2 regions of the Roseateles aquae genome follow, and region 2 is predicted to be linked to the other one. Evidence: riboswitches for the same ligand, from Rfam matches in the RefSeq annotation. Region 2 holds a riboswitch; the other holds the start of a gene.
What was found. Region 2 has a riboswitch for glycine ahead of gcvT (glycine cleavage system aminomethyltransferase GcvT). Riboswitches for the same ligand answer to the same signal wherever they lie in the genome.
Positions count from the first base shown of each region.

Region 1: another riboswitch for glycine. It lies ahead of RQP53_RS23940 (D-amino acid dehydrogenase); the one in region 2 lies ahead of gcvT (glycine cleavage system aminomethyltransferase GcvT).

Region 1 covers NZ_JAVXZY010000015.1:1,537-17,420, reverse strand. Annotated here, with positions in the region: gene RQP53_RS23970 (serine hydrolase domain-containing protein) at 1-646, opposite strand, end outside; gene RQP53_RS23965 (hypothetical protein) at 832-1,026, opposite strand; gene RQP53_RS23960 (hypothetical protein) at 1,419-1,562, opposite strand; gene RQP53_RS23955 (RNA polymerase sigma factor) at 1,732-2,295, opposite strand; gene RQP53_RS23950 (YgaP-like transmembrane domain) at 2,300-2,512, opposite strand; gene RQP53_RS23945 (DUF2785 domain-containing protein) at 2,641-3,555, opposite strand; glycine riboswitch at 3,685-3,778, shown strand; glycine riboswitch at 3,780-3,895, shown strand; gene RQP53_RS23940 (D-amino acid dehydrogenase) at 3,985-5,280, shown strand; gene fusA (elongation factor G) at 5,392-7,503, shown strand; gene RQP53_RS23930 (SRPBCC family protein) at 7,527-8,051, opposite strand; gene RQP53_RS23925 (hypothetical protein) at 8,227-8,820, shown strand; gene RQP53_RS23920 (hypothetical protein) at 9,558-9,740, shown strand; gene RQP53_RS23915 (HDOD domain-containing protein) at 10,122-10,973, shown strand; gene RQP53_RS23910 (Lrp/AsnC family transcriptional regulator) at 11,030-11,512, opposite strand; gene hppD (4-hydroxyphenylpyruvate dioxygenase) at 11,636-12,757, shown strand; gene RQP53_RS23900 (esterase/lipase family protein) at 12,815-13,744, opposite strand; gene RQP53_RS23895 (DUF8198 family protein) at 13,886-14,605, shown strand; gene RQP53_RS23890 (long-chain-fatty-acid--CoA ligase) at 14,660-15,884, shown strand, end outside.
Region 2 covers NZ_JAVXZY010000001.1:144,378-160,261, reverse strand. Annotated here, with positions in the region: gene RQP53_RS00700 (efflux RND transporter periplasmic adaptor subunit) at 1-761, shown strand, start outside; gene RQP53_RS00695 (efflux RND transporter permease subunit) at 772-3,996, shown strand; gene RQP53_RS00690 (PEP-CTERM sorting domain-containing protein) at 4,230-5,327, shown strand; gene RQP53_RS00685 (substrate-binding periplasmic protein) at 5,546-6,268, shown strand; gene RQP53_RS00680 (L-serine ammonia-lyase) at 6,308-7,699, opposite strand; gene RQP53_RS00675 (ASCH domain-containing protein) at 7,712-8,074, opposite strand; gene gcvP (aminomethyl-transferring glycine dehydrogenase) at 8,168-11,068, opposite strand; gene gcvH (glycine cleavage system protein GcvH) at 11,224-11,598, opposite strand; gene gcvT (glycine cleavage system aminomethyltransferase GcvT) at 11,681-12,814, opposite strand; glycine riboswitch at 12,855-12,964, opposite strand; glycine riboswitch at 12,974-13,078, opposite strand; gene RQP53_RS00655 (response regulator) at 13,190-13,849, shown strand; gene RQP53_RS00650 (ATP-binding protein) at 13,846-15,252, shown strand; gene RQP53_RS00645 (Do family serine endopeptidase) at 15,330-15,884, shown strand, end outside.

The sequences.
Region 1 (15,884 bases), on a different contig from region 2:
GACCCAGCGGCTCAAAGACCTCGCCACGCATCAGCGTCTCATAGGGCAGGCCGCTGGCACGCTCGGCCACCAGGCCGGCGATCAGCACGCCGTTGTTGGAGTAGCCATCGGCGCTGCCGCGGGCAAAGGCCGGCGCCTGGGCCAGGGCGAGGCGCGCAAAAGCCAGGCGCTGCTCATGCAGGCTGCGGGTGTCTTTCTGGAATGCCGCCTCCCAGGACTCGTCGATATTCGGCTGCAGGCCGGACTGATGGGCGAACAGATCGCGCAAGGTCGCCTCCCGGTAGCCCGCCTGCATCTCGGCGGCCAACTCTGGCAGCAGCTGGCTCAGTGGCGCTTCCCAGGACAGCAGGCCGCGTTCGACCAGGCGTGCGACCATCACCGCGGTCATGGCCTTGCCATTGGATCCGAGGTGCCAGACATCGTCGATCTGCACCGGATCGGCCGAGCCGCTGGCGCGCCGGCCCAGCACGGCAAGCTCGCTCACCAGCCCCTTGCGTATCAGCACCGCGCCCATGGCGGGCAGCTGGTATTCCGCCATGGCGGCCTGCAGTGAGGCGTCCAGGGAGGGAGCGGCAGGCTGGGCGGAAGCAGCGGACTTTGCAGTCTCGGCGGCCACTTCGCCAGCCCAAACCGTGGTCGTCGCCATTCCCACACACAGGAGGGCAGCACGCGCGGCCAGGGTCATGCTCGTTAGGTTTTTCATCTTGGTGAGAGTCGGTTTCAAGGGGAAGGGCTGGGCAGTGTCGCCAGGCGCAGGCGTCCAGGCCGAGACAGAGCGACGCAGCGCCCAAGCGTCGGCATGAGCTGCCTCGGCGGGCGACGCGCCGTGGGCTAGCCGGCCTCGCGACCGCGCCCTTGGGCGACCGTTTCAAACAGGCCCATCAACCAGCACATGGGGCAACCGCGCAGCAGCACGACGGCGCCAACGCCCGCAAGCGCAGACCAAAAGACGCCATGGCTGCCCAGGTAAATGGCCGCGAACATCAAACCCAAGGCGGCGGCACCGCGCAGGAGATGAAGCGACACTGAACTGCTGCAAAACATGATGGATACCTGCTGAAGAGTGGATCACTCCGACCCAGGGAAGGTCTGCATAAGTCGGCGTGGGCCGTGGTTGGGAGAACTGGGGCGGCCACGTAGGCGCGCTGCGAAGGTCGGGCTGGTGGCCCGACAGCCGAGCAGCGCAACGCCCGTGGGGGCCCCATTTCTCCCAACCCGCAGGGCAAGCACCAGCCAAACCCTGCCGGTGTTGCGAGCCTTGCGCAGGCCACCAGCCTGAGCTGCGGCTCGCGCCTAGGCAGGCCTTGGCCGGTGCTTGCCACGGCCCACGCCGACTTATGCAGACCTTCCCTAGAGGCACAGCGGGTGCAAAAGGGTTCATCTTTTTGCGCAGGTCTCCAAGAAAATCGCGCCCGCGTTCAATTGCCCGCGTTCAACTGCCCGACCAACGCCAGCAAGCCGCCACGGCCCACCTGCGCGAATTCAGGATGCTCTGGCGCCTCGCTCACCCGCACGGCCAGGCCGTCGTCAAAGCACTGCGGCATCTCACGGCAAGCCAGCACAGCAAGCACCTAGCCTTTCACGGGCATCATGGTGACTCCAAGGTGAGGCGCACACGCTAGGACTCTCACCGGCCTTCAATCTTGACGTTTGCATCGAAGAGTCCCTGCTGAAGGGTGTCTCGGATTTGTGCAAGGAAACGGGTTTCTTCAACGCTGATCCTTGGAGGGCTCATGGCTCCACGGACTCTGGTACGCCGTCCTTGAGCCAATAGCCGCTGGCCAGCAGCTGTTCGCGGACCTGGGCACGAGCTCGGTGCAAGCGGCTTTTCACCGCCTCCAGGCTGAGCCCGAGTTGCGCGGCCACCTCAGGCGCCGTCAGTTCATGCACATCGCGCAAGATCAGCACCTCGCGGTACGGCGGCGTCAGACGCTCCATGGCACGCACCAGGTCCATACGCAGATCGGTCGGCAACTCCGGCGCCTGAGGCATGTCTTGCGGCGCCAATTCGTCCAGGTCTTCGGCCTTGCTGCGCAGGCGCAGCAGGCGGTAGCACTCGCGCTCGACGATGCGAAACATCCAGGTCGCGAACGTCGCCACGGTGCGCAGCGCGCCGATCTTGCGATAGAGCTGCCAAAGCGCGATCTGCACCGCGTCTTCGGCGTCCTCGGTGCTTGCGCAAGTGCGCCGCGCGAAGCGCTTCAGGTCGGGCTGACAAACGCTGAGCAAGCGCTGCACCGCGCCGGACTCGCCGCGCGTGGCGGCCTCGATCAATTGCGTTTCGGCGCGGATCATGGCTTCACTTCTCCAAGTAGCGCCGGCCAAGCATGGCGCAGGCCGGGCAGAAGCCGACAAAGGCGGTCAGCACCAAAGTGGCGGCGGCGGCCAGAGCCCCATAGCTCGTCAGGCCGGGGCTGAGTGCGCCCTTGAACATGGCGGCACCGATGGCCGCACCGGCGGCAATACGCAGCACGCGTTCCCAAATGGGCAGATTACGCTTGATGAAGAACATGGTGAGAATCCTGTCTGAAAGTGGCTGACACAGACATAGAGTGAGCAAAATTCCAAAAGGATTCAGCGGCGCAGAAATAAATTCCGGCCGCGCACGGCGCACGGGTTTCTACAAGACCCTGCTGCCGCTCAGCGCAGCTGCTTGAGCCAGCGCCGCACCGGTGCGATCAGCGTGTTGCGGCGCTCAACGTCCGGCTGCTCGGCCAGCGCCACATAGAGCGGCCAGAGGAACTCGCGGGCGTTGTGCATCAGCAGCAGCCGTGGCTCGTCCAACGCGGCCGGGCTGCGCAGTGGTGCCAGCGTCTGATCCAGCCAGTCGGCCCAAGCCTGCGCGTCGAGCTCGCTGCGCAGCAAGGCATGCAGCGCCGGCGCGGCCAGGCGCTGACCTTCGCCATAACGGTAGAACTCCGTGCCTCCGCCCAGCACCTGGCTTTGCAGCGCGCGCAGGATCTGGCGCTGCTGTGCAGGCGTCAGCGCCGGGTTCATGCTCAGCTGGTAGAGCAGATCGGCGCCGTGGGCGACACCGTGCCGCCAGCCCTCGGCGGGCGTGAAGCCGCGCCGATCGTTGACGCCGGCCAGATAGCGCGTGGCGGCGTCCAGCAAGGCCTCGCGCTGCGCAGCATCCTGCACCGGCGCCAGCCGGTCGGCACGTGCCAGTTCGGCCAGGCTCAGCGCCGCAAAGGGCTGGCGAAAGCCGCCGGCATCGGCCGGCTCGGCCAGGCTGCGCAGCAACGCGGTGCGCAGCGCCAGTTGGGTGGCGGGCGTCAGCAGGCCGGCACGCAGCCAGGCCGACAGGGTTTCGAACGCGAACTCATCGCGCAACTCGGGTCGGGGATCGGCCAGGCAGTCCAGCAGCGCCAGCGCCGCGGGCTGTAGCGCCTCGCGGGCTTGGGCATCCAGCGCCTGCAACTGTCCCCGGGGCGGAGCGGACTGCGCCACCATGCCGGCCGGCGGACACTCGGCGCGCACCGCGCCCGCCAGCAACAGGCCGAGGCCCGCCAACAAGCCCGCCATCACACCCCAGCGTCGAAACCCTTGCTGCATCGTCCACTCCCGTCACGCCAATGCCGGCATCTTGCCGCCTGCAGCGGCGGCCCCGCCTGCGCGATTTCCCCTGGTGCACAAAGTCATCTCGCCTCATCCCCCCGCGGCGCCGGCCTGCGGCTACACTGGCGGCCGGATTCAGGAGAGTGCGGCCCGCCCCGGCGAGCCGCCGCCGAAGGCGCAAGCTCCCATACTCGCTCAGGCCCCGTACTGGATCCGTCAACAAGCCGAATGCTGGAGAGCGGTGCCGCAAGCTTTTGCAGCACCCGCCGAAGGAGCAAGGCGAGGGGCAGGAGGCCCGTCGCTGAATCTCTCAGGTACAAAGGACAGCGGGAGCGGCGCGCGTCAGGCGCACGCTCTCCCTTGCTCATGGCTTGTCTGTCCATGGCGAAGGCATGCGCCTGCACGACCCACCCTTGGGAGTGCTCCATGCACATCATCGTTCTCGGCGCCGGCGTCACCGGCATCAGCACCGCCTGGTATCTGCGTCAGGCCGGCCACGAGGTCACCGTCATCGATCGCCAGCCGGCGGCCGGGCTGGAAACCAGCTTTGCCAATGGCGGCCAGATCTCCGTCTCGCATGCCGAGCCCTGGGCCAATCCCGGCGCCCCGCTGAAGGTGCTGAAGTGGCTGATGCGCGAAGACGCGCCGCTGCTGTTCCGCCTGCGCGCCGACGCCGCCCAGTGGCGCTGGGGCTTGCAATTCCTGCGTGAATGCACGCCCGGCCGCACCGCCCACAACATCCGCAACATCGTCAGCCTCGGGCTGTACAGCCGCGCCAAGCTGCGCGCGCTGCGCCGCGATCTGGGGCTGGACTACGACCAGCGCACGCAGGGCATCCTGCACTTCTACACCAGCGAGGCCGAGTACGAGGCCGCGCAGGAGCCGGCGCGCATCATGCGCGAGCAGGGCTGCGAACTCGATATGAAAACGCCCGACGAATGCGTGGCCATCGAGCCGGCACTGGCGCAATGCCGCGCGCAAATCGTCGGCGGCAGCATGACGCCCAGCGACGAGTCCGGCGACGCGCACAAGTTCACCCAGGCCCTGGCCGCGCGCTGCGCCGCCGCCGGCGTGCGCTTTCGCTACGACACCCGCATCCTCGGGCTGGAACGCGAGGGCGGCGCCATCAGCCGCGTCATCACCGCCAACGCCGATGGCGTCGTCAGCCGCCTGGCGGCCGATCGCTTTGTGCTCTGCATGGGCTCGTTCAGTCGCGCGCTGGCCCGCGACCTGGGCGTCTCGCTGAACATCTATCCGGCCAAGGGCTACTCGGTCACGCTGCCGGTGATTGCGCCCCAGCACAGCTACCAGGTCTCGCTGACCGATGACGAATACAAGCTGGTGTTCTCGCGCCTGGGCGACCGGCTGCGCATTGCCGGCACGGCCGAGCTGAACGGCTACGACACGGCGCTGAACCTGGTGCGCTGCGAGGCCATCGTGCGCCGCACCCGCGAGCTGTTCCCGCAGATGACCGATGGCCAGGGCGCCCAGTTCTGGACCGGGCTGCGGCCGGCCACGCCGTCCAACCTGCCCTATATCGGCCAGAGTGCGGTCGCCAATCTGTACCTGAACACCGGCCATGGCACGCTGGGCTGGACCCACGCCTGCGGTTCGGCCGCGGCGCTGGCCGATCTCGTCGACGGCCGCCGCCCGGAGCTGGACTACGCCTTCACGGCGGCCACGCAGCAGTCGGCCTTGATGCAGCCCAAATTCGCTGCCTGAGCTCCGACGAAAGCGTTGCCTCGGCGCCAATGCCCGGCCGGCCGGGGCCCTTGTGTCCGGCCCCGGCTTCCTCTACGCTGGGCTCAGCACAGCGACAGCAAGGAGCACGCCATGGCCGCACACCCATCGACGCAGAACGAGGGAGGCGCAGCCTCCGGCAGCCCAGGCAGCGCCGTCGGGGCGCATCCAGGGATCGCAGCGATTCGCACGCTGGCCCTGGTCGGCCCCGCCGGCGCTGGCAAGACGACTCTGGCGGAGGCCATGCTGCTGCAGGCCGGCGTGATCAGCCAGGCCGGCTCGGTCGAAAAGGGCAATACCGTCAGCGACCACGAGCTGCTCGAGCGCCGCATGCAGCATTCGCTGCAGACCACGGTGCTGCAGTTCCAGCATCAGGGCCTGCGCCTGCATCTGCTCGACACCCCGGGTGCCGCTGATTTCATCGGTCAGTCGCTGCCCGCGCTCGAGGCGGTGGAAAGCGCGGTGCTGGTGCTCAATGCGCAAAACGGCATCGAGCTGATGGCCAAGCGGATGATGGAAACGGCCGCGGCGCGCGGCCGCACCCGGCTGATCGTGATCAACAAGATCGATGCGCCGGATATCGATCTGGCCGCGCTGCTGGCGCAGATCCAGAGCGTGTTCGGCCGCGAATGCCTGCCACTGAACCTGCCGGCCGAGGGCGGGCGCCGGGTGATCGACTGCTTCTTCAATCGCGAGGGCCAGTCGGACTTCGGCCCGGTCGAGGCGGCGCACCGGGCACTGGTCGAGCAGGTGGTCGAGGTCGACGGCGACTTCGTCGAACGCTATCTGAACGAGGGCGATGTCGACGCCAGCGAGCTGCATGCACCGCTGGAACAGGCGCTGCGCGAAGGCCATCTGATTCCGGTCTGCTTCACCTCGGCCAAGAGCGGCGCCGGCGTGCCCGAGCTGCTCGAGGTGTTCGAGCGCCTGCTGCCCAATCCGCTGGAGGCCAATCCGCAGCAGCTCCTGGAGGGCGAAGGCGCCGACGCCCGGCCGCTGCAGGCCAGCCCCGACGCCGCCGCCCATGTGATCGCGCAGGTCTTCAAGCTCAATGTCGACCCCTATCTGGGCAAGATGGGCGTGATGCGGGTCCACCAGGGCACGCTGCGCAAGAACAGCCAGCTCTTCGTTGGGCATGCGCGCAAGCCGATCCGCGTCAGCCATCTGTTCATGCTGTGCGGCAAGAGCCATGTCGAGGTCGACGAGGCCCTGCCCGGCGACATCTGCGCCATTGCCAAGGTCGACGAACTCCACTACGACGCCGTGCTGCACGATGCCCAGGAAGACGAGCACCTGCACCTGGCGCCGCTGGACTTTCCGACGCCGGTGCACGGCCTGGCCATTGCTCCGGCCCGCCATGGCGACGAACAACGGCTCTGGGACCTGCTCAACCGGCTGGTCGATGAAGACCCCTGCCTGAAGCTGACCCATGTGGCGCAGACCAACGAGACCCTGGTCTATGGCCTCGGTGAGCTGCATCTGCGGGTGATGCTGGAGCGGCTGCGCGAAAGCTACAAGGCCGAGGTGCTGACCCAGCCGCCACGGGTGGCCTACCGCGAGACGATCTCGGCCGCCGCCGAGGGCCACTACCGGCACAAGAAGCAGAGCGGCGGCGCCGGGCAGTTCGGCGAGGTCTATCTGCGTGTGGAACCGCTGCCGCGCGGCAGCGGCTTCGAGTTCCGCGATGAGGTCAAGGGCGGCACCATCCCCGGCCAGTTCATGCCGGCGGTGGAGAAAGGCGTGCGTGCGGCGCTGGACAGTGGCGTGATCGCCGGCTACCCACTGGTTGATCTGCGCGTCGTCGTGTTCGACGGCAAGCACCACTCGGTCGACTCCAAGGAGGTCGCCTTCGTCACCGCCGGCAAGCGGGCGCTGATGGCGGCCGTGCGCGAGGCCCGTGCGCTGGTGCTGGAACCGATTGTGCAGATCGAGATTGCCGCGCCGGAGGCGGCGATGGGCGATATCACCGGCGATCTGGCCGCCCGGCGCGGCCAGGTCAACGGCACCAGCAGCCTGGTGCCGGGCATCATCACCGTGCAAGGCCAGGCGCCGCTGGCCGAGCTGTCCAGCTACCAGACCCGGCTGAACGCGATGACCAGCGGCCAGGGCCGCTACACGATAGCGTTATCGCATTACGAGGCGGTGCCGCCGAATACACAGGCCCAGCTGGTCGCGGCGCATCAGGTCGGCGACGAGGACGACTGAAGCTTGGCAGCGCAGCGCGCCGCTCAACGGCCCGCGGTCGCTGCGCTGGCCGCAGGCGCAGCGGGGCGCGCGGCAGCCTGGGCCGCGCGTGCACGCTCCAGCTGTGCCAGCCACTCGCTCCAGTCGCGCGGGCCGCTATCGAATCGGGTCTTCAGATTGCCCAGCACAAAGCCCCAGGCGCGGTCGAAATAGGTGTAGGCCTTGTCCCATTCGCCGCCATCGCCCCAGCCGGTGTGATGCAGGCGCACGCGGGTGTGCTCGGCATCAACCGGTTCGAAACGCACGACGACGAAACTGCGCTGCGCCCGCGCCTCGGGCAGCGAGGGCGGCGCGTTCCAGTCGAAGCTGAGCATCTTCTTGGGCTGCAGCGCCATGAAACGCATGTCGTCGGCACCTCGCATGCCGGGCTCGGCGCCGGGGTCGATGTAGATCTGAAAAGCGCCGCCAACGCGGGCCTCGATGCGCGCGTCGGGCGCAAAGAAGCTGGTGATGCCCTCGCGCGTGGTCCAGCTCTGCCAGGCCTGGTCCAGCGTTGCCTTGATGATCACTTCTTTATCAAGACTGCGCTCCTGGGCCTGCGCCGCTCCAAACGGCAGAGCTAGCGATAAGCCCAGCGTCTGGGCAAGCGCTATCGTTGTGAACCTGGACGGTAGAGCCATGTTTATCTCCTGCCGGCGGTGGCGCCTGGACGGTCGACGATGAACGAAGCTTTATCATACGCAGATGTGTTCCGCTATCCGGGACGTCGCACAGATCCGCTTGGACAATGCGATGCGCCTGTTCGAAGAGTTCGTCGCCGCCACCGTCAAGCACGCCGATGCCGCCACCCTGCGCGGCCTGGAGCGGCGCTTTGCCGAGCGCTTGCAGATCCAGCCCAGCTACTGGAGCCAGATCAAGAGCCGTTCGCGCCAGATCGGCGAGCGGCTGGCGCGCCAGTTCGAGCAGCTGTTTCACAAGCCCATGGGCTGGATGGATCAGGAGCACGGCACTGCCACAGCTGCCGAGCCCAGCAGCGCCGACACCCCCAGCGTGCCTCAGGATGACGACGAACGCTTCATCGTCGGCCTGGTGCTGACCTACTACCGCCGCCACCCACAGCGCGCCCGCACCCGCCTGCTCGACCTGCTCGGCGAGGTGCTGACCCCGCCCAGCGCGGCACCCGCGCCGGCTGCTGTGGCCCGCCCGACGGCCAGCACCCAGTTGCCGCCCAGCAAGCCCGCCAGCGCCGCGGCGCCCAAGCCGGGCGGTGCCGCCGAGCTGGACGAATGGCGCCGGCTTCAGCAAGGCATCGCACCGCTGAAGCCCAAAAAGCGCTGACGCCCGCCCGGCCGCGGCCAAGCGCGGAGCGCGAGAGGCGCAAACCGAAACGCAACTCTGCCGACGCCGGTCGCCCAGCGGCCAACTACTGGATGGCTTCGCCAGGCGCGCTTTGCTCGTTGAGTATTGAGCAGCCAGAGCAAACCACAGCGCCACAACGTCGCAGTGCGATTCATAAAGGGAACGATGCTCTGATGCAACTTCCTCTGTGTCTCCGTGACTCTGTGGTCTGCGTTTGCCTGGCTTTCGGGGCATCAAAAGTTTGCGCGCAATGAGCCTTGCAAGACGCCGGCCCCTCCCTGGGCCGAGCTGTGCGGCTTTGCCGTGCGCTGAATTTGTTTATCGTCAATGATAAAAAGTACTTGCACAAGATAATCAATCGTTTATCATTTGCGCAAGCCACAGCCTGGTTCACTGTGGTGAGGCCCCTTCTCCGGGATGCCCAGCTTCAACCGGTCGCCAGCGACCGCCGCCAGCCCGACAAGACGGCTTGAACCCAGCCCACCCTTGTTCACGGTCCAAGCGGCGACATCGCCAAACAGCGCGCCCGCTCTCTTGCCCTTGACTCAAGCGCCTGCCCCGTGCCGGCGCTGCCACCGTCCCCGTCTCGCCTGAGCTTTTGGCCCAGGTTCAGCCGCTGCATGGCTGATTGAAAAACCTTTATCACCGTGGCCCGTGCCCCAGTGGCGCCGCCGCATGCCCGAAACGCTGCAAGCCCTGCTTGCCAAGGAGTTCTCATGCCTCAGTACACCGCGCCCCGCGCCCAGAACCGTGGCCTGCTCAAACCGCGCAATCCGCTGGTTGCGCCCAGCTTGATGCGCAAGTCAGGTCGCCATCAGGGCGGCAACCAACGCCACGCCCAACGGCGTGAGCTCGAACAGCAGCTGCAAAGCCTGGACAGGCTTGAACGCAGCCCATGAACAGACGGGCCCGAGCGGCCCTGTGGGAGAACGACGATGTTGAGATTCGATGAATTGCGCGGCCCAGGTGATGAAGCGGCCGTTGACCAAGCCTGGCGGCGGCGCCTGCTGGCGCTGAAGCGCAGACTCAAGCGGGCTCTCGGCCGCGCGCTGGCACCTCGCCGCGCCCAGGCCGGCGCAGAGCGTGGCCTGGAATCCTGCGCGCCGGAAGGCGCCTGGCACTTGCCGAAAGCGCGACGTGATGCGCAGGCGCAGCTGCGCGGCCTGCGATGAAATCGGCGCCACTCTGGGGCTGCATCGCCGTGCTGGGCCTGGGGCTCAAGCTCGGCGCGGCGATGCCGATAACTGAAGAACCAGAAACCCGCCCCTGCCATGCCGCCCATGTCTGCGCCCCATGCCCATGCGCCCTTGACCCAGGCCCTGCCCGACCTGAGCCGCTGGACCGCGTATTTCCGCGACGCGGAGATTCCGGTGCTGGCTTCGAGCGCGGCCTTGCTTGAGGAATGGCGCGCCAATGAGGACGCGGTGGATGCGCATGTGATCGGCGAGGCTGTGGCCAGCGATCCGTTGATGACGCTGAAAGTGCTCAGCTTTGCGTCGTCGCAGCGATCGAGTCGTCTGCTGGCCGATGCCGAGACGGTGACGGCGGCGCTGGTGCTCTTGGGCATCACGCCCTTCTTCAATGCCTTTGGCCCGCAGCCGACGATTGAGCAGCGCTTGGGCGACCAACCCGAGGCTTTTGGCGGACTGCAGCGTGTGCTGCGCCGCGCCGAACGCGCGGCGCGGTTTGCGCTGGGCTTTGCCGTTCACCGCACCGACCCCGATGCCGAGGTGCTTCACAGCGCCGCACTGCTGCATGACTTCGCCGAGATGCTGCTGTGGTGCTATGCGCCGCAGCTGGCGCTGCGCATCCAGCATGCGCAGCGGGTCGACCCCAATCTGCGCAGCACCGTGGCACAGCGGGCGGTGCTCAATATCGAGCTCGGTGATCTCGAACAGTCGCTGATGAAAGCCTGGCGCCTGCCCGAGTTGCTGACCCACATCACCGACGACAAGCGGGGCAACGATCCCCAGGTGCAAAGCGTGCGGCTGGCCGTACGGCTTGCCCGCCACACGGCGGACAGCTGGGGCAACCCGGCCGTGCCCGACGATCTGCAGGACATCGGCGCCCTGCTGAACCTGAGCGCCGAACACACGCTGATCCTGGTTCAGGATCTGGACAGCGGTCGCTGAATCTCGACGGCGCCGTTTCCATGCCGGAGCGCGCCGAGAACGCGCCATGAAGGCACTCACACCGGCACGGCCGTCGTGTTCTTCAGCCGCTCCAGCACAAAGCTGGTCTTGCAATCCTGCACGCTGGGGTGCTTGAGCAGGGTCTCGGTGATGAAGCGCGAGTAATGCGCCATGTCCTCGACCAGCACGCGCAGCACATAGTCCATTTCGCCGGTCAGCGCCGCACACTCCACCACCTCGGGCCAGGTCTGTACGGCGGCGCGAAACAGGTCCATCGGGTTGCGCTTGTGCGACTCGGTGTGCTTTTCCAGCCGCACATTGATATAGGCCGTCAGCCCCAGACCCACCTTCTCCGGCCGCACCAGCGCCACATAGGCGGCGATGACGCCGCTCTCCTCCAAGCGCTTGACGCGCCTGAGCACCGCCGATGCCGACAGATTGACCTGGGCCGCGAGTGCGTCATAAGTCACGCGGCCATCGGCCTGCAGCGCCCTCAAGATGCGTCTATCGATGACATCAAGCTGTGTTGAACCGTCCATGCCGCCATTCTTGCAGGAATCCTGCGCGCTTGAGCCATGTCACGCCAGAGATCGCATGAATCCTGCGGGCCCGTCCTTCTACAGTGTTGAGCTATCGCAAGACTTCCTTTTCCGGAGACAGGTATGAGCTTTACCCCCTGGGACAACCCGATGGGCACCGACGGTTTTGAATTCATCGAATTCGCCGCCCCCGATCCAGCGGCACTGGGCCAGCTGTTCGAAACCATGGGTTTCACCGCGGTGGCCAAGCATCGCCAGAAGAACGTCACGCTGTACCGCCAGGGCGGCGTGAACTTCATCATCAATGCCGAGACCGACTCGTTCGCCCAGCGCTTTGCGCGTCTGCATGGCCCGTCGATCTGCGCCATCGCCTTCCGCGTCAAGGATGCCGCCTACGCCTACCAACGCGCGCTGGAACTCGGCGCCTGGGGCTTTGACAACAAGGCCGGCCCGATGGAGCTGAACATCCCGGCGATCAAGGGCATTGGCGATTCGCTGATCTATTTCGTTGACCGCTGGCAAGGCAAGGACGGCGCCCCGGCCGGCGCCATCGGCAATATCAGCATCTACGACGTCGACTTCGTGCCGCTGCTGGATGCCGAAGGCAAGCCGGTGGAGTCCAACCCGGTCGGCCATGGCCTGACCTATATCGACCACCTGACGCACAACGTCTTCCGCGGTCGCATGAAGGAATGGGCGGATTTCTACGAGCGCCTGTTCAACTTCCGCGAAGTGCGCTACTTCGACATCGAAGGCAAGCTGACCGGCCTGAAGTCCAAGGCCATGACCAGCCCCTGCGGCAAGATCCGCATCCCGATCAACGAGAGCAGCGACGACAAGAGCCAGATCGCCGAGTACCTGGACCTCTATCACGGTGAAGGCATCCAGCACGTGGCGCTGGGCACCGACAACATCTACGGCACCGTCGAAGGCATGAAGGGCACCGGCGTTGTGTTCCAGGACACGATCAACACCTACTTCGACCTGATCGACAAGCGCCTGCCTGGCCATGGCGAGCCGGTCGAGGAACTGCGCCGCCTGCGCATCCTGATCGACGGCGCCGCTCACCTGGACGCGCCGAACGAATTGCTGCTGCAGATCTTCACCAAGGAAGTGATCGGACCGATCTTCTTCGAGATCATCCAGCGCAAGGGCAACGAAGGCTTCGGCGAAGGCAACTTCAAGGCCTTGTTCGAAAGCATCGAACTCGACCAGATCCGCCGCGGCGTGCTGAAGGCCGAGTAAGACTGCTGGGTCAAGGTCTGCACGACCACGGCCCGCGTGATCAAGCGCCTCTACCGCTCAGGTGGGGGCGCTTTTTTCATTCAGCGCCGCCAACAAAGCCGCCCAGGGCTCCGGCCGTTCGAGCAGCGCCAGATGGCCGCAGGCGGGCAGATGGTGCGCTGCGGCGCCAGGCAATAGCGCCGTCTCGGCGGGGCAGACGACCTGGTCGGCGTGGCTGTAATAGCACTCGAACTGCGCTGCCATTGCTTCAGCCCGGCTCTGCTCGTCAGCGGCCAACTGCTTCAACCAGGCGGACTGCCGGCGCATCTCACGGGCATTGCGAGCCAAGGCCAGCTCTGCGGTCAAGGTGCCCTGGTGCGGCGTTCCCAGGGTGATGACGCGAGCCACATGAGTGCCGCTGCTGCGCTGCTGTGCGTAGCGCCACCAAGCCCGTATCGCCAGGCCGCCCATGCTGTGCGCCACCACCACAGGCGCGAGTCCACCGGCGCTGTGCGTCAAGGCAGCAATCGCCTGATCGATCGCGGGCGCATAGCGGTCTATCGAGCCAAAGGCCGGCTCCAACGTCAAGGCCATGACCGGGTGGCCGCGTTGGCGCAGCCGACTCAACCAGCGATTCCATAAGCCGCGGTTGCAGCAGAAGCCATGCAGCAGGAGCACGCCTCGCGCACGGCTCTGCGCGGGCAGCCAGTCCGGCTCCGTGGATGCAGCCCAGGGCTGGCGCCAACTGAACACCCACTCACAGACCCAGGCCTCGTGCAGCGCGGCGCCCAGCAAAGCCAGCCATGCGGGGCGCGGCGTTGTTCGCCCTGGCGCCAGGCCTCTAAGCATCAGCGTTCCCAGCATCAGCGGCGGGACCCAGAACCAGAACAGCAAGGCGGCCCAGGCGAGGGCTGGCAGAAGCCCATCGGCCTGCCAGACCACGACGCCGACGACCAGCGCCAGCAACAAGCGCAGGAGCAGCAATGCGCGCTGCCAGATCGCATTCATGAGGCATTCATCGTCGGTGTTCCATGAGGGGCACTTAGCTCAAGATCAGCCTGTTCAGGCGATTTAGGCAGGCGTCTCCAGCTGCCAGCCCAGTGTAGGGGGCGGCTGCGGGCAGAATCTGGAGGGTTCACTTCATTCGCCATGGACCAGCAGATCTTGCAATTCCTTCAGCAGGTCGAGACCGAGCGCAGCCGCCGCGCTGCCGACGCCTCCCTGCAGGCTCGCGTGCTGGCGCTGAAGCGCTATCAGCAGCAACGCTTCTCGCGCAGCTACGCCGATCTGCTGGCCAGCCCGCGCTACGGCCAGGCCGCCGGTTTCTTTTTGAACGAGCTGTATGGGCCGGATGACTTCTCGCAACGCGATGCGCAGTTTGCTCGCGTGGTGCCGGCGCTGGTCAAGCTCTTTCCCCAAGATGTCGTACGAACCGTGCGCTGGCTCGCCGAGCTGCATGCCATCTCCGAAATGCTGGACGGCCAGATGGGCGCCGCGCTGAACAGCGAGACCCTGAACGCGACGCTCTATGTGCGAGCCTGGCAGCAGGTCGGCCAGCCGGCGCTGCGCCAGCGGCAGATCGAGCTGACCCTGCAGGTGGGCGAACAGCTGGATGCCTTCACCCGCAAACCGTTGCTGCGCCAAGCCTTGCGGATGATGCGTGGGCCAGCGCAAGCCGCAGGCCTGTCGGCCCTGCAGCACTTCCTAGAAACCGGCTTCGACACCTTCAAGGCGATGGCGGGCGCGCGCGAGTTTCTTGCGACGGTGAAGTCGCGTGAGGAGCGATTGGCCGCAGCGCTGTTCGCCGCACAGCCGGATTGCATCACCACATGTCCCCCAGGTGACGAACTCCTAGGGCAACTCCCCTAGCCCTGAGGCGGCTGCAGCGCCGACCATGAAAGTCCCCTGACCCGCTGGACTCTCATGGCTGCTGTTCTTGCCGACAAACCCTGGTTGAAGAGTTACCCCGACACGGTGCCGGCGCAGGTGCCGGTCGATAGCTACCGCTCGCTGGTGGCCCTGCTGGAAGAGGCCTTCCGCAAGTACGCCGATCGCGAAGCCGCCGTCTGCATGGATCAGCCGATCAGCTACCGGCAGATCGATGAGATGTCCGCTGCGCTAGGCGCCTGGCTGCAAGCTCAGGGGCTGCAGCGCGGGGCGCGTGTCGCCATCATGATGCCCAATGTGCTGCAGTACATGGTGGCGATCGCGGCCATCCTGCGGGCCGGCTTTGTGGTGGTCAACGTCAACCCCTTGTACACGCCACGCGAGTTGGAGCATCAGCTCAAGGATTCCGGTGCCGAAGCCATCATCGTGCTGGAGAACTTTGCCTGCACGCTGGAAGATGTCATTGCCAACACGCCGGTGCGCCATGTGGTGCTGGCCTCGCTGGGTGATTTGCTGAACTGGTGGCGAGGCCCGCTGGTCAATTTCGTTGTTCGCCATGTCCGCAAGCTGGTGCCTGAATTCCGTCTCCCGCTGGGGCCAGATCGCAGCGTGCTGCGCTTCAACGAGGCGCTGCGTCAGGGGCAGTCCATGCGACTGGCGCCGGTCGACCTCGGGCCGGACGACCTCGCGTTTCTGCAGTACACCGGCGGCACCACGGGGCTGAGCAAGGGCGCCATGCTCTTGCACCGCAATGTCGTGGCCAATATTCTGCAAAGCGAGGCTTGGTTCGCGCCGATGCTGGCCAAGATCGGCAACAAGCAGATGACCACCGTTTGCGCGCTGCCGCTGTATCACATCTTTGCGCTGACGGCCTGCTACATGCTCGGCGCCCGGCTGGGCATGAAGAACCTGCTGATCACCAATCCGCGTGACATCCCCGGCTTCATCAGCACCTTGCAGCGCTACCGCGTCCATATGTTCCCAGCGGTGAACACGCTCTTCAATGCCTTGGCCAACGAGGCCGCCTTCGCGCGACTGGATTTCTCGGAGCTGGTGATTTCCAACGGCGGCGGCATGGCCGTCCAGCAGGCCACTGCCGAGAAGTGGTTGAAGATCACCGGCTGCCCGGTCGTGGAGGGCTATGGCTTGTCGGAAACTTCACCGGTGGCCACGGTCAACCGGCTCGACGTGCATGATTTCACCGGCTCGATCGGCTTGCCGGTACCCAACACCGAGATTGCGATCCGCGACGACGACGGCC
Region 2 (15,884 bases):
AGGCGAACGAGGATCTGGCCAGCAAGAATTTCATCGCCTCAACGGCACTGGACGCCTCGCGCGCCGCAATGGAATCGGCACGTGGCCAGCTGCTGGCGGCTCGGGCCCAGATGGACACCGCCCAGGTCTCGTTGAAGCAGGCCAATCTGGTCGCTCCGATCAGCGGCGTCGTGTCCAAGCGCCATGCGCTGCCGGGCGAAAAGCTCTCACCCGAGCAGCAGCTACTGAGCATCGTCGATCTGAGCAAGCTGGAACTGGCCGGCCTGGTGGGCACCCACGAGGTGAGCCGCCTCAAGCCCGGCATGCCGGTGCAGGTGCGGGTCGAGGGCACGGACAAACCGGTGGAGGCACGCATCAGCCGTATCGCTCCTGCAGCCGAGCCGGGCACCCGTTCCATCGGCCTGACGCTGGAACTGGCCAATCCCAACGAGGCCTTCCGCGCCGGCCAGTACGCGATGGCGCGGGTCGAGCTGCCGGACAACGCCCAGCGCCTGACCGTGCCCGAGAGTGCGGTGACCAGCAATGGCGGCCAGGAGCAGGTCTGGATGATCGAGAACGGCAGCCTGCTGCGCCGCATCGTCACCACCGGGCGCAAGGATGCCCGCGAAGGGCGCGTCGAGGTGCTGCAAGGCCTGACGCCAACGGCCCAGGTGTTGGGCGCACGCTTTGACAATCTGAAGGAAGGCATGCGCGCGGCCATCGTGCCGAGCAAGCTCAAGCTGGCCGAGGCCACACCGACCGTGCCTGCGGCACAGAACTGAGGAGCCGCTCATGTGGATGACCCGCGTTTCCATCCAGAACCCGGTCTTCGCGACCATGGTCATGGTCGCCCTGTGCGTGCTGGGCATGTTCTCCTACGCCAAGCTGGGCGTGGAGAACATGCCCGATATCAGCATCCCGGTCGCCTCCGTCGATGTGCGCTATCCCGGCGCATCGCCGGAGGCGGTCGAGCGTGAAATCGCCAAGCCGCTGGAAGAGGCGCTGAACACGATTGCTGGCGTCGAGAAGGTGGTGTCGCGCAGCTTTGAAGGGCGCGTGCAATCGCAGGTCGAGTTCGGCCTGAACACCGATATGGGCCGCGCCATGCAGGAAGTGCGCGACCGCGTGTCCGCCGTGCAGGCGGTGTTCCCCAAGGACGCCAAGACGCCCAATATCGCTCGCGCACAGGTCGAGGACAACCAGCCCGTCGTGCTGGCCGCGCTGATGAGCAAGACGCGGCCGGCGCGCGAGCTGTCGATGCTGGCCGAGCTGACGGTGGCCAAGCGACTGGGCCGCGTTGACGGCGTGGCGCGGGTCGACGTCAGCGGCATGGTCACGCGCGAGGTGCGCATCGATCTCGATCCGCTGCGACTGCGTGCCTACAACGTGACGCCGGCGGAAATCTCGGCGGCGCTGCGCGAGGCCAATATCGATCAGCCGGTCGGCCTGATCTCGGACCGTTACGCCGACGCCATCCTGCGCGTTGAAGGGCGGGTGCGTGATCCCAAGAAGTTTGCCGCCGTGGTTGTGGCCCGCCGTGGCAATCTGGTGCTGACGCTGGGTGATCTGGGCAGCCTGGTCGAGCGCGAGCGTGAGCCCGACAGCCTGGCCCGCATCAATGGCGCACAGGCCGTCAGTTTCAATATCTTCAAGCAGCAGGATGCCAACATCGTCAGCACCGGCGAGGGCGTCAAGGAGGCGATGGAAGAGCTGCGCAAGAACCTGCCCAAGGATGTCGAGCTCAACCTGATCTACGCGTCCAGCGACAACGTCAAGGACTCGCTGAACGGCCTCAAGCACACGCTGATCGAAGGCGCTTTGCTGACCGTGGCCATCGTCTTCCTGTTCCTGCACAGCTGGCGCTCGACCATCATCACCGGGCTGACGCTGCCGATCGCGGTGATCTCCAGCTTCATCGCCGTCCATGCCTTCGGCTTCACGCTGAACTTCATGACGATGATGGCGCTGAGCCTGTGCATTGGCTTGCTGATCGATGACGCCATCGTCGTGCGCGAGAACATCGTTCGCCATGTCGGCATGGGCAAGAGCCACCGCGCCGCGGCCTTTGACGGCACCAACGAGATCGGCCTGGCGGTCATGGCCACCACCTTCGCCATCTGTGCCGTGTTCGTGCCGCTGGCCTTTATGCGCGGCATCATCGGCAAGTTCTTCTATCCCTTTGGCATCACTGTCGCTGTGGCGGTGCTGGTCAGCCTGTTTGTCAGCTTCACACTGGACCCGATGCTCAGCTCGGTCTGGAAGGACCCGCCGAGCCACTACCTGAAGCGCATGCCGGTGATCGGCCACCTGATCCGTGGCACCGATGCGGGCTTGGAGTTCTTGCACCGCGTCTATGAGCGGCTGATCCGCTGGGCCTTCTCCAGCCGGCGCTATCGCCTTTTTGTGCCGCCTATCCCGGTCTATGGCCGCCCGTTCGCAGCAGATGGTCAGCGTGACCGCAGCCAGAAGCGCCGCCTGCGCCTGGCCACCATCACCCCGCGAGGCCTGGTGATGATGGCCGGTGGTGGCAGCTTTGTGCTGGCCCTGGTGCTGGCAGGTTTCGTGGGTACCGAGTTCGCGCCCAGGACCGACGACAGCTTCACCCAGGTCAATCTGCGCCTGCCGGTGGCCTCCAGCCTGGAGCGCAGCAATGCCAAGGTGGCCCAGGTCGAGGAGATCCTTAGCCACTATCCGGAGATCAAGACGGTTTCTACCGTGGTGGGCAGCACCGGCGATGGCATGTCCACTGGGCGCAACCAGGCCGCGCTGAATATCGCGCTGGTCGATCGCAAGGATCGCAAACGCAGCCAAAAGGAAGTTGAGGACGCCATCCGGGCCGATATCGCCAAGGTGCCTGGCGTTGATGCCAGCGTGGGCGGCAACCGTGACATCTGGATCACCATCCTCGGCAACGATCCCGAGGTGCTGACCCGCGTCGCCCAGGATCTGGTCGCCAAGATCAAGAAGGTGCCCGGCGCCGTCGATGTGGACACCACCGTCAAGCCCGGCATCCCGGCCTTTGCGGTCAAGCTGAAGGATTCGGCCGTTCGTGAACTGGGCCTGACCGGCGCGCAGGTCGCCGCCTCCTTGCGGGCCTATGTCAACGGTGAGGTCGCCACCTACTGGACCACGCCCGACGGCAATCAGGTCGAGGTGCTGCTGCGCTTGCCGGTCGAGCAGCGTCAGCGCGTCGAGCAGATGCTCAAGCTGCCGGTGGCTTTCGCCAAGGACGGCTCGCCGATCGCCCTGGATCAGGTCGCCACGATCGAATCGGTCTTCAACCCCGAGGTGATACGCCGCCAGAACCTGCAGCGTCGTGAAGCCGTCTTTGCCGGCACCGAAGGCCGCCCCTCAGGCGACGTGAATGCCGATGTGCAGAAGATGATCAAGTCGATGGAGCTGCCGCCCGGCGTGAACTTCAATGTCGACGGCGCCGGCAAGCAGCAGAAGGAGGCCTTCTCGGGCCTGCTCAGCGCGATGGGCCTGGCGGTGATCTTCATCTACATCGTGCTGGCCAGCCAGTTCGGCAGCTTCATCCAGCCGATCGCCATCATGGCCTCGCTGCCGCTCGCGCTGATCGGCGTGATGCTGGCACTGCTGTTGACCGGCACGACGCTGAACGTGTTCTCGATGATTGGCCTGGTGATGCTGATGGGCTTGGTGACCAAGAACGCCATCCTGTTGATCGATTTTGCCAACCATGCCCGCAAGGGCGGTGCCAGCGTCCCCGAGGCGCTGCTGGAAGCCGGCCTGGTGCGTATGCGCCCGATCATCATGACCACGGCGGCCATGGTCTTTGGCATGCTGCCGATGGCCATTGCCCTGAACCAGGGCGGCGAGGTGCAGGCGCCCATGGGACGCGCCATCATCGGCGGCGTGCTGACCTCGACGCTGTTGACGCTGGTGGTTGTGCCAGTGCTGTACTCCTATCTCGTCCGGGATCGTCGCCAGACCCGCACAGAGCCTGAGGAGCCCGCCATGCCGGCGACAGCCGCGCTGGCCGCCGGTGACGACTGACACGGCGCGAGCGCTGTTGCTTTATGCCTAAAAGGGGCGCCGCGAGGCGCCCCTTTTTGCTGATCCAACGCAAGCCAAACGCACCGGCGTCCCCGCCAACAGGGACATATCCCTAGCCTGCATGAAGCTGGACAAATCCGTTTCGCTTAGTCTGCTTCCAGCCGCAGCGAGCAGCCCGCTGACGGCTGCGATGAGGGGTGTGTTGGCGCTGCGGAAACACAATGGGAGAACCCATGAAGAAGTCTTTGCGTCTGCTGGTCATGCCGGCAGCCCTGTTGACAGTTGGCCTGTTCGCCGCCTCGGCGCAAGCGCAGACCTACCGGGTCAGCAACTATCTCTGGGGCGAGTACAACGCCGATACCAGCCTGAACTTCCCGCCGCTGGGCAGCTACAGCCGCCGCGATCAGTTCGGCTATGTCTATTCCTACAACACCGTCTACGACACCAGCAGCCTGCCCTTTACCAGCACGGCCGCAGGCACCTGGAGTGATACCGTCGGCCTGGGCATGACCGACGTGAACTACAACATCTACACCAGCACCGACTTCAGGCACAACCATGCCAAGGTCGAGCTGAGCGGCTTCAATCCCGTTGACGTCACCACCAGCCAGCCCTTCTGCATGACTGACGGCAGTGGCGCTTGCATCGGACCGACGGTCGACGTCGATACCCGGATCACCAACAACGCCAATGCCACCGCCCAGTCACGCTGGGAAGAGCTCTACTACATCGGCGGCGCATCCGGCACCGGCGTGTTGACGCCGACCTATCACATTGATGGCAGCCTGGGCGCCAACGGCAGCATCACCGGCTCCGCGCAGATCTACTGGGCGCAGCGCGACTTCCAGGGTCACACCGTGCTGGGCCTCAGTGCCTATTACGACGCCAACAGCGACAGCTGGTACAAGAGCATCTACGACATCGCCAGCAACAGCTGGATCGGTAGCAGTGGCAGCGGCACCCTGGTGTTGAACGAGGATCTGTCGGCTCAGCTGAGCTTTGCCTACAACACGCCGTTCTATGTGGATTCCACGTTGACGACCTGGGTCAATGGCAATGGCATTGCCGATGTGCAGAACACGGTGACATTGACCCAGCTGGCCTTGCCAGCCGGATCTCGCCTCTACGTCGCCTCGGGCACCGACTATGCCGGCACAGCACAGTTCAGCGGTGGCGCAGGCACGATCTGCACAACGCAAAACTGCGCCACCGGTGGCGGTGGTGGCGGCACGCCGCCGGTGCCCGAACCATCAAGCCTGGCGATGATGTTCAGCGGCTTCGCTGCGCTGCTGCTTTTACAGCGGCGCCGCCAGAGCTTGCGCAAGGATTGATCGCCCGCGCTTTCAACGGGCGGCGGCCGCTCTGTCGATCGCCGTACTGCCTTTCATCGCGACACCGCTGTAGGTGGTGAATGAGGCAGCGCTGGAGTCGATGTGGTCCTTCGTTGCATGTCCGGCAATTCTGCGCATTTGTGCACAGTGGGTTCGGGCCTTGATCTCTATCATGGCGCCCGACCATGTGGCGCCTTTTTTGTCTTTCGATCGCTCTGATGCTGGCCTGTCGGCCAGGCCTGGCCTTGCCGCCGGGTGAACTGCGCCTGCTCAGCGAAGAGTTCGCACCGATCAACTTCAGTCAGGAGGGCACACCACGCGGCCTGTCGATCGATCTGGTCACGGAGATTCAGCGCCGCCTGGGTCAGCAGCAGAGCATTGAATTCCTGCCCTGGTCGCGTGCCTACCGCGAGGTGCAAGGGCCGGGCGCGAGCGCTCTGTTCGCAATGGCGCGGACGCCGGGCCGCGAGAAGTTGTTCAAGTGGGTGGGTCCCATCGTGACCTTCTACAGTTCACTCTATGCGCCGCGCCATGATGGCCTGCGTCTGCGTTCCTTGGACGACGCCAGGCGCGCCAACGCGGTGCTGGTCGTTCGCGATTGGTATACGGCGGAACAGTTGAGCAGCCAAGGCTTCAACAACCTCGTGCCGGTCAGCGATCCCGTACAAGGCATACGGATGCTGCTGGCGGGGCGGGCGCCGCTGTTCGCGACCGAGCGGATCTCGATGCCACAAACCTTGGCACAGGCAGGTATCCGCGAGGATGCGCTGGAAATTGTCTACAGCTTTGCGAGCGCCGAAGGCTATATCGCCTTTTCGCTGGACACGCCTGATGCCGTCGTGCAGGCTTGGGCCGAGAAGCTGCGCGAGATGAAGCGTGATGGGCGCTTCGCCAGCATCTACAAGCACTGGCTGCCCCACGACGCGCCGCCGCTGCGCTGAGCGACGCGCGAGGGGGCTAGCTCATGGCCCGTCAGATCATCAGCATTCGACGATATTGACCGCCAGGCCGCCGCGCGCGGTTTCCTTGTACTTGGTCATCATGTCGGCGCCGGTGTCGCGCATGGTCTTGATGACCTTGTCCAGGCTCACATAGTGAGTGCCGTCGCCGCGCAGGGCCATGCGCGCCGCATTGATGGCCTTCACCGACGCGATCGCATTGCGCTCGATGCAAGGAATCTGCACCAGGCCGCCGACCGGATCACAGGTCAGGCCCAGATGGTGCTCCATGCCGATCTCGGCGGCGTTCTCCACCTGTTCCGGCGTACCGCCCATCACTTGGCAAAGCGCCGCCGCCGCCATCGAACAGGCCACGCCGACCTCGCCTTGGCAACCCACCTCAGCGCCGGAGATGGAGGCATTCTCCTTGTAGAGAATGCCGATCGCTGCGGCGGTGAGCAGGAAATCGATCACCCCATCGTCGCTGGCGTTGTGAACGAAGCGGCTGTAGTAGTGCAGCACGGCCGGCACGATGCCGGCCGCGCCGTTGGTCGGCGCGGTGACAACACGGCCGCCAGCCGCGTTCTCTTCGTTGACCGCCAGCGCGTAGAGGTTGACCCAGTCCATCACCTGCAGCGGATCACGCAGGGCCGCCTCGGGATTGCTGGTCAGTGCACGGTAGAGGTCCGGCGCGCGGCGCTTGACCTTGAAGCCGCCGGGCAGGATGCCCTCGGTCTTGCAGCCACGCTGCACGCAGTCCTGCATCACGCGCCAGATCCGCAGCAGGCCGGCGCGGGTTTCCTCGTCGCTGCGCCAGTGGCGCTCATTGCGTCGCATCACCTCGGCGATGCTGATGCCATGCTGCTGGGTCAGGGCCAACAACTCGTCGCCGGTCTTGAAAGGGTAGGGCAGCACGGTGGCGTCGGGGGCGATGACCTTTTGCTTCTGCCCATCGGCCAGCACTTCCTCGGTGACGACAAAGCCGCCGCCCACCGAGTAGTAGGTGCGCTCCTGCAGCACCTCACCCTGGGCGTCAAAAGCGGTGAAGCGCATGCCGTTGGCGTGCAGCGGCAGGCTCTGACGGCGGAACAGCGTCAGGTCCTTGGCTTCGTCATAAGCGATCTCATGCTCGCCCATCAAGGCAATGCGCTTGGCCCCGCGAATGGCGCTCAGGTACTCGGCAACACGTTCGACATCGACGGTATCCGGCTCATGGCCGGCCAGGCCGAGCAGCACGGCGGTGTCGCTGCCGTGGCCCTTGCCGGTCGCGCCCAGCGAGCCATAGAGCTGCGAGAGCACGCGGCTGGTCTTGTCCAGCAGGCCTTCGTGGCGCAGGCGCAGCACGAACAGGCGTGCCGCGCGCATCGGGCCCACCGTGTGCGAGCTGGAGGGGCCGATGCCAATCTTGAACAGGTCGAAAACGGAAACGGCCATGGTGTCTTTCGATCAGGTTTCCAGCGCTTCGCGGGTGGCGCAAAGATTGACGCTGTACAGACCGCTGCGCGCCGGCAGCGGACAGAGCTTGGGGCAGATGGGGCGGATGTTCGAGAGCTCCCAGGCATACATGCCCGGCGCGCCCGACCAGGGACTGACCGACAGTACATCAACCAGCGCCACCCCACAGGCTTCAGGGTCCCATTGACCTTCGGCGGCGACCTGGCGCTGGCTCTCGACGATCAGCAGATTACGCAGCGGCAGCACCGGCGGCTGCCAGGAGCGCAGCTCGATCCGGTGGCGGCCCTGGGCAATCAGCTTGCCGGCAGGGCTCAGCACGGCTAGGGCGGTCAGACTCTGGTCACTATCGTCCATTGCATTCCCCTCCTCATGCCGGCCTGCTCGCTCAATCACCGTGACGGCGAGCTGTGGCCAGAAAAGGCCCCTCGGCGAGGGGCCACTCCCTGATCAGGCCTGTTCGTACTCACCCACCGGCAGGCAGGAGCAGAACAGATTGCGGTCACCGTAGACGTTGTCGACGCGGCCCACCGGCACCCAGTACTTCTGCTTGCGCAGCGTGGCCACCGGGTAGGCAGCGACTTCGCGGCTGTAGCCATGGGCCCAGTCGGCCTTGAGCAGGCTTTCGGCCGTGTGCGGCGCGTTAACCAGCGGGTTGTCCTCGCGGGTCCAGGTGCCCTTGGCCACTTCGTCGATCTCGGCACGGATGGCGAGCATGGCATCGCAGAAACGGTCCAGCTCGAACTTCGATTCCGACTCGGTCGGCTCGACCATCAGCGTGCCGGCCACCGGGAAGGACAGCGTCGGTGCATGGAAGCCGTAGTCGATCAGGCGCTTGGCCACGTCTTCGGCGCCGACGCCGGTGGCGTCCTTCAGCGGGCGGATGTCCAGGATGCACTCGTGGGCCACGCCGCCACCCTTGACGCCAGCGATATTGCCGCTGAAGTGGATGTCATAGGCATCGGCCAGGCGGGCGGCCACATAGTTGGCGGCCAGGATGGCGGTTTCGGTGGCTGCCTGCAGACCGTCGGCGCCCATCATGCGGACATACATCCACGAGATCGGCAGCACGGCCGCATTGCCCAGGGGCGCAGCGGAGACGGCACCGATGGCGGTGGGGCTTTCATAGCCGGCCGAGCGGTGGGTCGGCAGGAAGGGCACCAGATCGGCGACCACGCAGACCGGGCCGACGCCCGGGCCGCCACCACCGTGCGGGATGCAGAAGGTCTTGTGCAGATTCAGGTGCGACACATCGCCACCGAACTCGCCCGGCGCGGCCACGCCGACCAGCGCGTTCATGTTCGCGCCGTCGACATAGACGCGGCCGCCATGGGCCTTCACCAGCGCACAGATTTCCTTCACATGGGTGTCGAACACACCGTAGGTGGAGGGGTAGGTGATCATGATCGCGGCCAGCTTGGCGGCGTGCTGCTCGCACTTGGCCTTGAGGTCGACCAGATCGATATTGCCTTCCTTGTCGCACTTGGTGACGACGACCTGCATGCCCACCATCTGGGCCGAGGCCGGGTTGGTGCCGTGGGCCGATTCAGGAATCAGGCAGATATTGCGATGGGCTTCGCCGCGCGACTCATGCCAGGCCTTGATGGCCAGCAGACCGGCGTACTCGCCCTGCGAGCCGGCATTGGGCTGCAGGCTGATGCCGGCATAGCCGGTGGCCTGGCACAGCCAGCTGGTCAGCTGCTCGTTCAGCAGTGCATAACCCTTGAGCTGATCGTGCGGCGCGAAGGGGTGGACGCCAGCGAACTCGGGCAAGGTGATGGGGATCATCTCGCTGGTGGCGTTCAGCTTCATCGTGCAGGAGCCCAGCGGAATCATGCTGCGGTCCAGCGCCAGATCCTTGTCGGCCAGGCCGCGCAGATAGCGCAGCATCTCGGTTTCCGAGTGGTAGCGGTTGAACACCGGATGGCTCAGGTAGGCGCTGCTGCGCACCAGCTCGGCCGGGATCAGGCTGGCGATGCCTTTCTCGAACGACTCGAAGCCGGTCACCGGCTTGCCCTCGGCGAACACGGCCAGCAGCGCTTGCAGATCGGCGCGAGTGGTGGTTTCGTCGAGCGAGATCGACAGGCTCTGTGCCGAGGCACGGCGCAGGTTCATGCCGGCAGCGACCGCCGCGGCAGCCAGCGCCTCGGTCTTGGCACCGGTCTGCACATGCAGGGTGTCAAAGGCCGAAGCATTCAGCAGCTCATAGCCCAGGCCCTTCAGGCCCTGGGCCAGGACGGCGGCGTAGCTGGCCACGCGCTGGGCAATGCGCTTCAGGCCTTGCGGGCCGTGATAGACGGCGTACATGCTGGCCACAACCGCCGGCAGCACCTGAGCGGTACAAATGTTCGACGTGGCCTTCTCGCGGCGGATGTGCTGCTCGCGGGTCTGCAGCGCCAGGCGGTAGGCCGGGTTGCCATGCACGTCAACGCTGACGCCGACCAGGCGGCCGGGCAGATTGCGCTTGAACTCGTCCTTGCAGGCCATGTAGGCGGCGTGCGGGCCGCCATTGCCCATGGGCATGCCAAAGCGCTGGGTGGTGCCCACGGCGATGTCGGCACCTTGCTCGCCCGGCGCCTTGATCAGCGTCAGCGCCAGCAGGTCGGCCGCGACGATCAGCAGCGCGCCCTTGGCGTGCAGTGCATCGGCCACACCTTGCAGGCCACGCACCTCGCCGGTAACGGCCGGATATTGCAGCAGGGCAGCGAAGCAGTCGGCAGCGCCAGCCTCGGCGGCCGGGCCGGTCTGCACGGTGAAGCCCAGCGGGATGGCGCGGGTGCGCACCACTTCCATCGTCTGCGGCAGCACGTCGTCAGCAACGTAGAACACCGTGCTCTTGCTCTTGCCGACGCGAGCGGCCAGCGTCATCGCTTCGGCGGCGGCGGTGGCTTCATCGAGCATCGAGGCATTGGCGATGGCCATGCCGGTCAGGTCGGTGACCATGGTCTGGAAGTTGACCAGGGCCTCCATCCGGCCTTGCGAGATCTCGGCCTGGTAGGGCGTGTAGGCGGTGTACCAGGCGGGGTTCTCGAGGATGTTGCGCAGGATGACGCCAGGGGTCAGGGTGTCGTAATAGCCCTGGCCGATATAGCTCTTCAGCACCTTGTTCTGCGCGGCCACGGCTTTCAGCTCGGCCAGCGCCTGAGCTTCAGACGCCACCGGCGGCAGCTGCATGCCCTGCGAGCGCTTGATGCTGGCCGGCACGATGGACTCGATCAGCGCACGGCGCGAGGCCGCGCCGATGACCGACAGCATCGCGGCTTCGTCGGCGGCATCGGGGCCGATGTGGCGGGCGTGAAATTCAGCGGCGTTTTCGAGTTCGCCGAGCGGCTTCAGGGCAGACATCAACATGGGGCAATCCTTCTGGCATGGCGGGCTTGTGGCCCGATACCGGCTCGTCAGAGCATCAATCGTTCATTCATCGCGCTTGCAGCGGCGGCCGGTGTTCCCGGCCGTTCCGATGCAAGAACGGGCACCAAGTGCCCGTTGTCTTCATCAACAGCCGATCAGCTGTTCTTCACCAGCTCGTCGTAAGCGGTGCTGTCCATCAGCGCGTCAAGTTGGGCGGGATTGCTCAGCTTGACCTTGAAGAACCAGCCGGCGGCCAGCGGGTCGCTGTTGGCCAGCGAGGGGTCATCGCGCAGCGCTTCGTTGACTTCGGTGATCTCGCCATCGACAGGCATGTAGACGTCAGCCGCGGCCTTGACCGACTCGACAACACCGGCCACTTCCTTCTCGGCGTAGCTCTTGCCGACTTCGGGCAGGTCCACATAGACCACATCGCCCAGGGCGTCCTGGGCATGGACGGTGATGCCCACGGTGGCGCTGCCATCGGCGTTGATTTGGACCCACTCGTGGTCGGGCGTGTACTTGATGCTCATGGTGTGCTCCGTGAATCAGCAGGGAGGTCGGGAGAAAAGATCAGGGAAAACGAGAGGGCCTGCGAGCAGGCCCGGCTGGAGATCAGCCGCGGAAATAGCGGTGCGGCGCAAACGGGGTCGGGGCCACGGTCATCGCCACACGCTTGTCGCGCACCAGGGCGAAGACCGCGGTGCCGACGGCGACATGGCTGGCAGCCAGATAGGCCAGGGCGACCGGCTGGCCGACCGTCGGGCCCAGCGAACCGCTGGTGACGACGCCGATTTCATTGCCGTCAGCATCGATCACCTTGGCGCCTTCACGAACCGGCATGCGCTCGGTCGAGATCAGGCCGACGCGCTTCTTCGCCGCGCCATTGGCCAGCTGTGCATCGATCACCGCAGCGCCGGGGTAGCCACCCGCACGGGCGCCACCAGCGCGACGCACCTTCTGGATCGCCCAGGTCAGCGCGCCCTCGACCGGCGTGGTCTCGGTGTTGATGTCGTGGCCGTAGAGGCAGAGGCCGGCTTCCAGGCGCAGCGTGTCGCGGGCGCCGAGGCCGATGGGCTTGACCTCCGGCTGGGCCAGCAGCTTGCGCGCCAGCTCGACGGCCTGGTCGTTATGTACCGAGATCTCGAAACCGTCTTCGCCGGTATAGCCGGAGCGGGTCAGGAAGGTCTCGATGCCGTCCAGATTGAAGTAGCCGCCGGTCATGAAGGTCAGCTTGGCCACATCCGGGTTCAGGCGCGACAGGGCGGTCACGGCCTCAGGGCCTTGCAGTGCCAGCAGGGCGCGCTCGGGCAGGCTGATCACTTCGCAGCGGCTGCCGATCTTGGCCTGCAGATGGGCGGTGTCCTGTTCCTTGCAGGCGGCGTTGACGACAACAAAGATGTCGTCCGGCCGGCGGCACAGCATCAGGTCGTCGAGGATGCCGCCTTGTTCATTGGTGAACAGGGCGTAGCGTTGCTTGAAGACGGGCAGGTCGATCACATCGACCGGCACGATGGATTCGAGCGCAGCGCCGGCGTCGGCGCCGACCAGGCGCAGCTGGCCCATGTGAGAAACGTCGAACAGGCCGGCGGCCGTGCGGGTGTGCTTGTGTTCGGCGAGGATGCCGTCCTTGTACTGCACCGGCATGTCGTAGCCGCCGAAAGGCACCATCTTGGCGCCCAGTTCGATGTGCAATGCGTGCAGGGGGGTGGTCTTGAGTTCGGCGGACAAGGCAATCTCCGAGGGCATTCTTGAAGCCCACCCCAAATCTGAACCCGGGGTGGGGGAAGCTGCCCTCGCTGTCCTTGGTACCTGAGAGATTGACCGCTGGCGTATTGCCAGCAGCTTGCCCCTTCGGTGGACGGGCTACGAGGCCCGCCTCTCTCCAGTGAGGAACGCCCTGGTGGGGGCGTCTTGTCAGTCCTTTTGCCTGAGCGTTCGAAGCGTGGGATCTTCCTGTGCCTCTGCGCCTTCGGCGGCTCTCGCTAGAGAGCTCTCTCCTGACGGGGCGGATTGTAGCCATGGTTTGCCCGCGGCTGAAGCAGCTTTTAAGTTTCGGCTAAGCGCGGGCCTGGCGACGCCGTGGACAATTGCCCCTTTGCTCACTGAAAGGCGACGCTGCGCATGCGACTGCTGCTGGTGGAAGACGACGCGATGATTGGCGAGCAACTGCTCGAGTTGCTGCGTGCAGAGGGGTATGCGGTCGACTGGGTGCGCGATGGCGAGTTGGCCGACACCGCCTTGCTGAGCCAGAGCTATGACCTGGTGCTCTTGGACCTCGGCCTGCCACGCCGCGACGGCATGAGCGTGCTGCGGGCGCTGCGGGCGCGCAAACAGACGATGCCGGTGCTGATCGCCACGGCACGCGATGCGCTGGAGCAACGCATCGCCGGGCTGGACGCCGGAGCTGACGACTATGTGCTCAAGCCCTTCGAGCTGCATGAACTGCTGGCCCGCATCCGCGCACTGCTGCGCCGTGCCAGTGGGCGCGCCGAGCCGGTCTACGAACACAAGGGCGTCAGCATCAATCCTGCCACACGCGAGGTGCTGCTGGACGGGCAGCCGGTCAGCCTCTCGGCCCGCGAATGGGCGGTGCTGGAGCCGCTGCTGGCCCGGCCCGGCATGGTGCTGTCGCGCCAGCAGCTGGAAGAAAAGCTCTACAGCTGGAAGGACGAGATCTCCAGCAATGCAGTCGAGGTCTATATCCACGGCCTGCGCAAGAAGCTGGGCGCCGGGCTGATTCAAAACGTGCGTGGCGTTGGCTACCGGGTGCCCAAGGAATGAGTGAGGCAAGACCTGACCCCACGCCAGCCGCCAGCGCCTGGCAGCGTGCGGCGGCCCTGCTGGTGCCGCGTTCGCTGCGCTATCGGCTGCTGATGTTCTTGCTGCTCGCCGTCAGCGCGGCGGCGCTGCTGCAGGGTTTGAGCGCCTACAACACCGCGCTGCGCGAAACCGACGAGATCTTCGACTATCAGATGCAGCAGATGGCGCTGTCGCTGCGCGGCACCGTGGGCAGCGGCACCGTCTCGCTGCCGCTGGGCGAAGAACAGAGCTTTGATTTTCAGGTCCAGGTCTGGGCGCTCGACGGCTCGCCGCTGTTTCGCTCGCCGGGCGAGGCCTGGCTGCCGCAGCGCGCGGTGCTGGGCTTTTCCGAGCAGCGCTCCAATGGCCGGCGCTTTCGCGTCTTTTCCTTCCAGACCCGTTACCAGGTCGTCCAGGTGGCACAGGACATTGCCGTGCGCCAGCGCATGGCGGGGCAGCTGGCCTGGCGCACCATCGCGCCGATTGCGCTGATGCTGCCGCTTTTGGCTCTGGTGGTCTGGTGGGGCGTCAGCCATGCCTTGGAGCCGGTGGCGCGGGTGCGCGAGCAGTTGGCCGGCCGTGCTGCTGCCGATCTCTCGCCGGTGGCGGGCGCGAATCTGCCGGCCGAGGTGCAGCCGGTGATTGACGAGTTCAATGCCTTGCTGGCCCGTGTGCGCCAAGCCTTCGAGACTCAGCAGCATTTCGTTGCCGATGCCGCGCATGAGCTGCGCTCGCCGCTGGCCGCATTGCAGTTGCAGCTTCAATCCTTGCAGCGTGCAACAGACTCAGCGACACAGGCTCAGGCGGTAGAGCGCCTGGGGCAGGGCATTGAGCGGGCCAGCCGCCTGGTCGAGCAGTTGCTGGTGCTGGCGCGTGAGGATGGTGGCGGCGCCGCGGCGCTGCAGCTCATGCAGACGGTCGATCTGGCCTCGCTTTGCCGCGATGCGGTTGTCGAGGCCAGCGATGCGGCCGCCCTGCGTCATATCGACGTCGGCCTGGGGCGCTGCGATGCGCTGCAGGCGAGTGGCCATGCAGAGGCATTGCGCATCCTGTTGCGCAATCTGCTGGACAACGCGATCAAGTACAGCCCAGAGGGCGGCCGGGTCGACCTGAGCCTGCAGGCGCTCGGCGACGAGGCGCTACTGGTGGTTGAGGACAGCGGCCCAGGCATCGCCGAGGCTGAGCGCGAACGGGTATTTGATCGCTTTTATCGCAGTGCTGAGGCCGGTGCACACGGCGCGGCCGGCAGCGGTTTGGGGCTGTCCATCGTGCGTGCGATCGCCGAGCGACATGGTGCACGGCTGCGGCTTGATCGCTCCAGCTTGCTCGGCGGGCTGAGGGTGGAGCTGCGCCTGCCGATGAAGGTCGTTTCAGCCGCTGCTTAAGTGATGTCTAAGTCTGCTGCGCGAGAGTTCGACCATCGCAGGCAAGGGGCCTGCGGCGAATTCCAACAGGAGGCCTCATGGCAAAGTTCAATAGCGAAACAATGATTCCGGCCCGGCGTCTGGTCTGGGCCTTGGCCGCCGCGGGCGTGCTTGGCGCCGCCGGGGGCGCGGGTGCCATGCACACGGCCAGCGCGATCAAGACCTCGAACAGCAGCAGTGCCGTTTCCAACGAGACGGCCAGCGCCGAGAGCAGCCAGCTGCTGGCCAGCGCATCGACCACCAGCACGCCGGTGGCCAGCTCGAGCAACACTGCTGCGGTCGCGCCAACCGTGCTGCCCGACTTCGCCCAGATCGCGGCCACCCGAGGCGCTGCGGTGGTGAACATCAGCGTCTCCGGCACGGCCAAGTCGACCATCGTGCGGCGCGGCAACCGCCAGGCGCCACAGCTGGACCCGAATGACCCCTTCTTCGAGTTCTTCCGCCGCTTTGGCGTGCCGGGCATGCCCGGCGGCCCCAATGGCGACGGCGAAGGCGGCCCGCAGCTGCGCGGCCAGGGCTCGGGTTTCATCGTCAGCGAAGACGGTGTGATCCTGACCAATGCCCATGTGGTCCATGAGGCACAGGAGGTCACC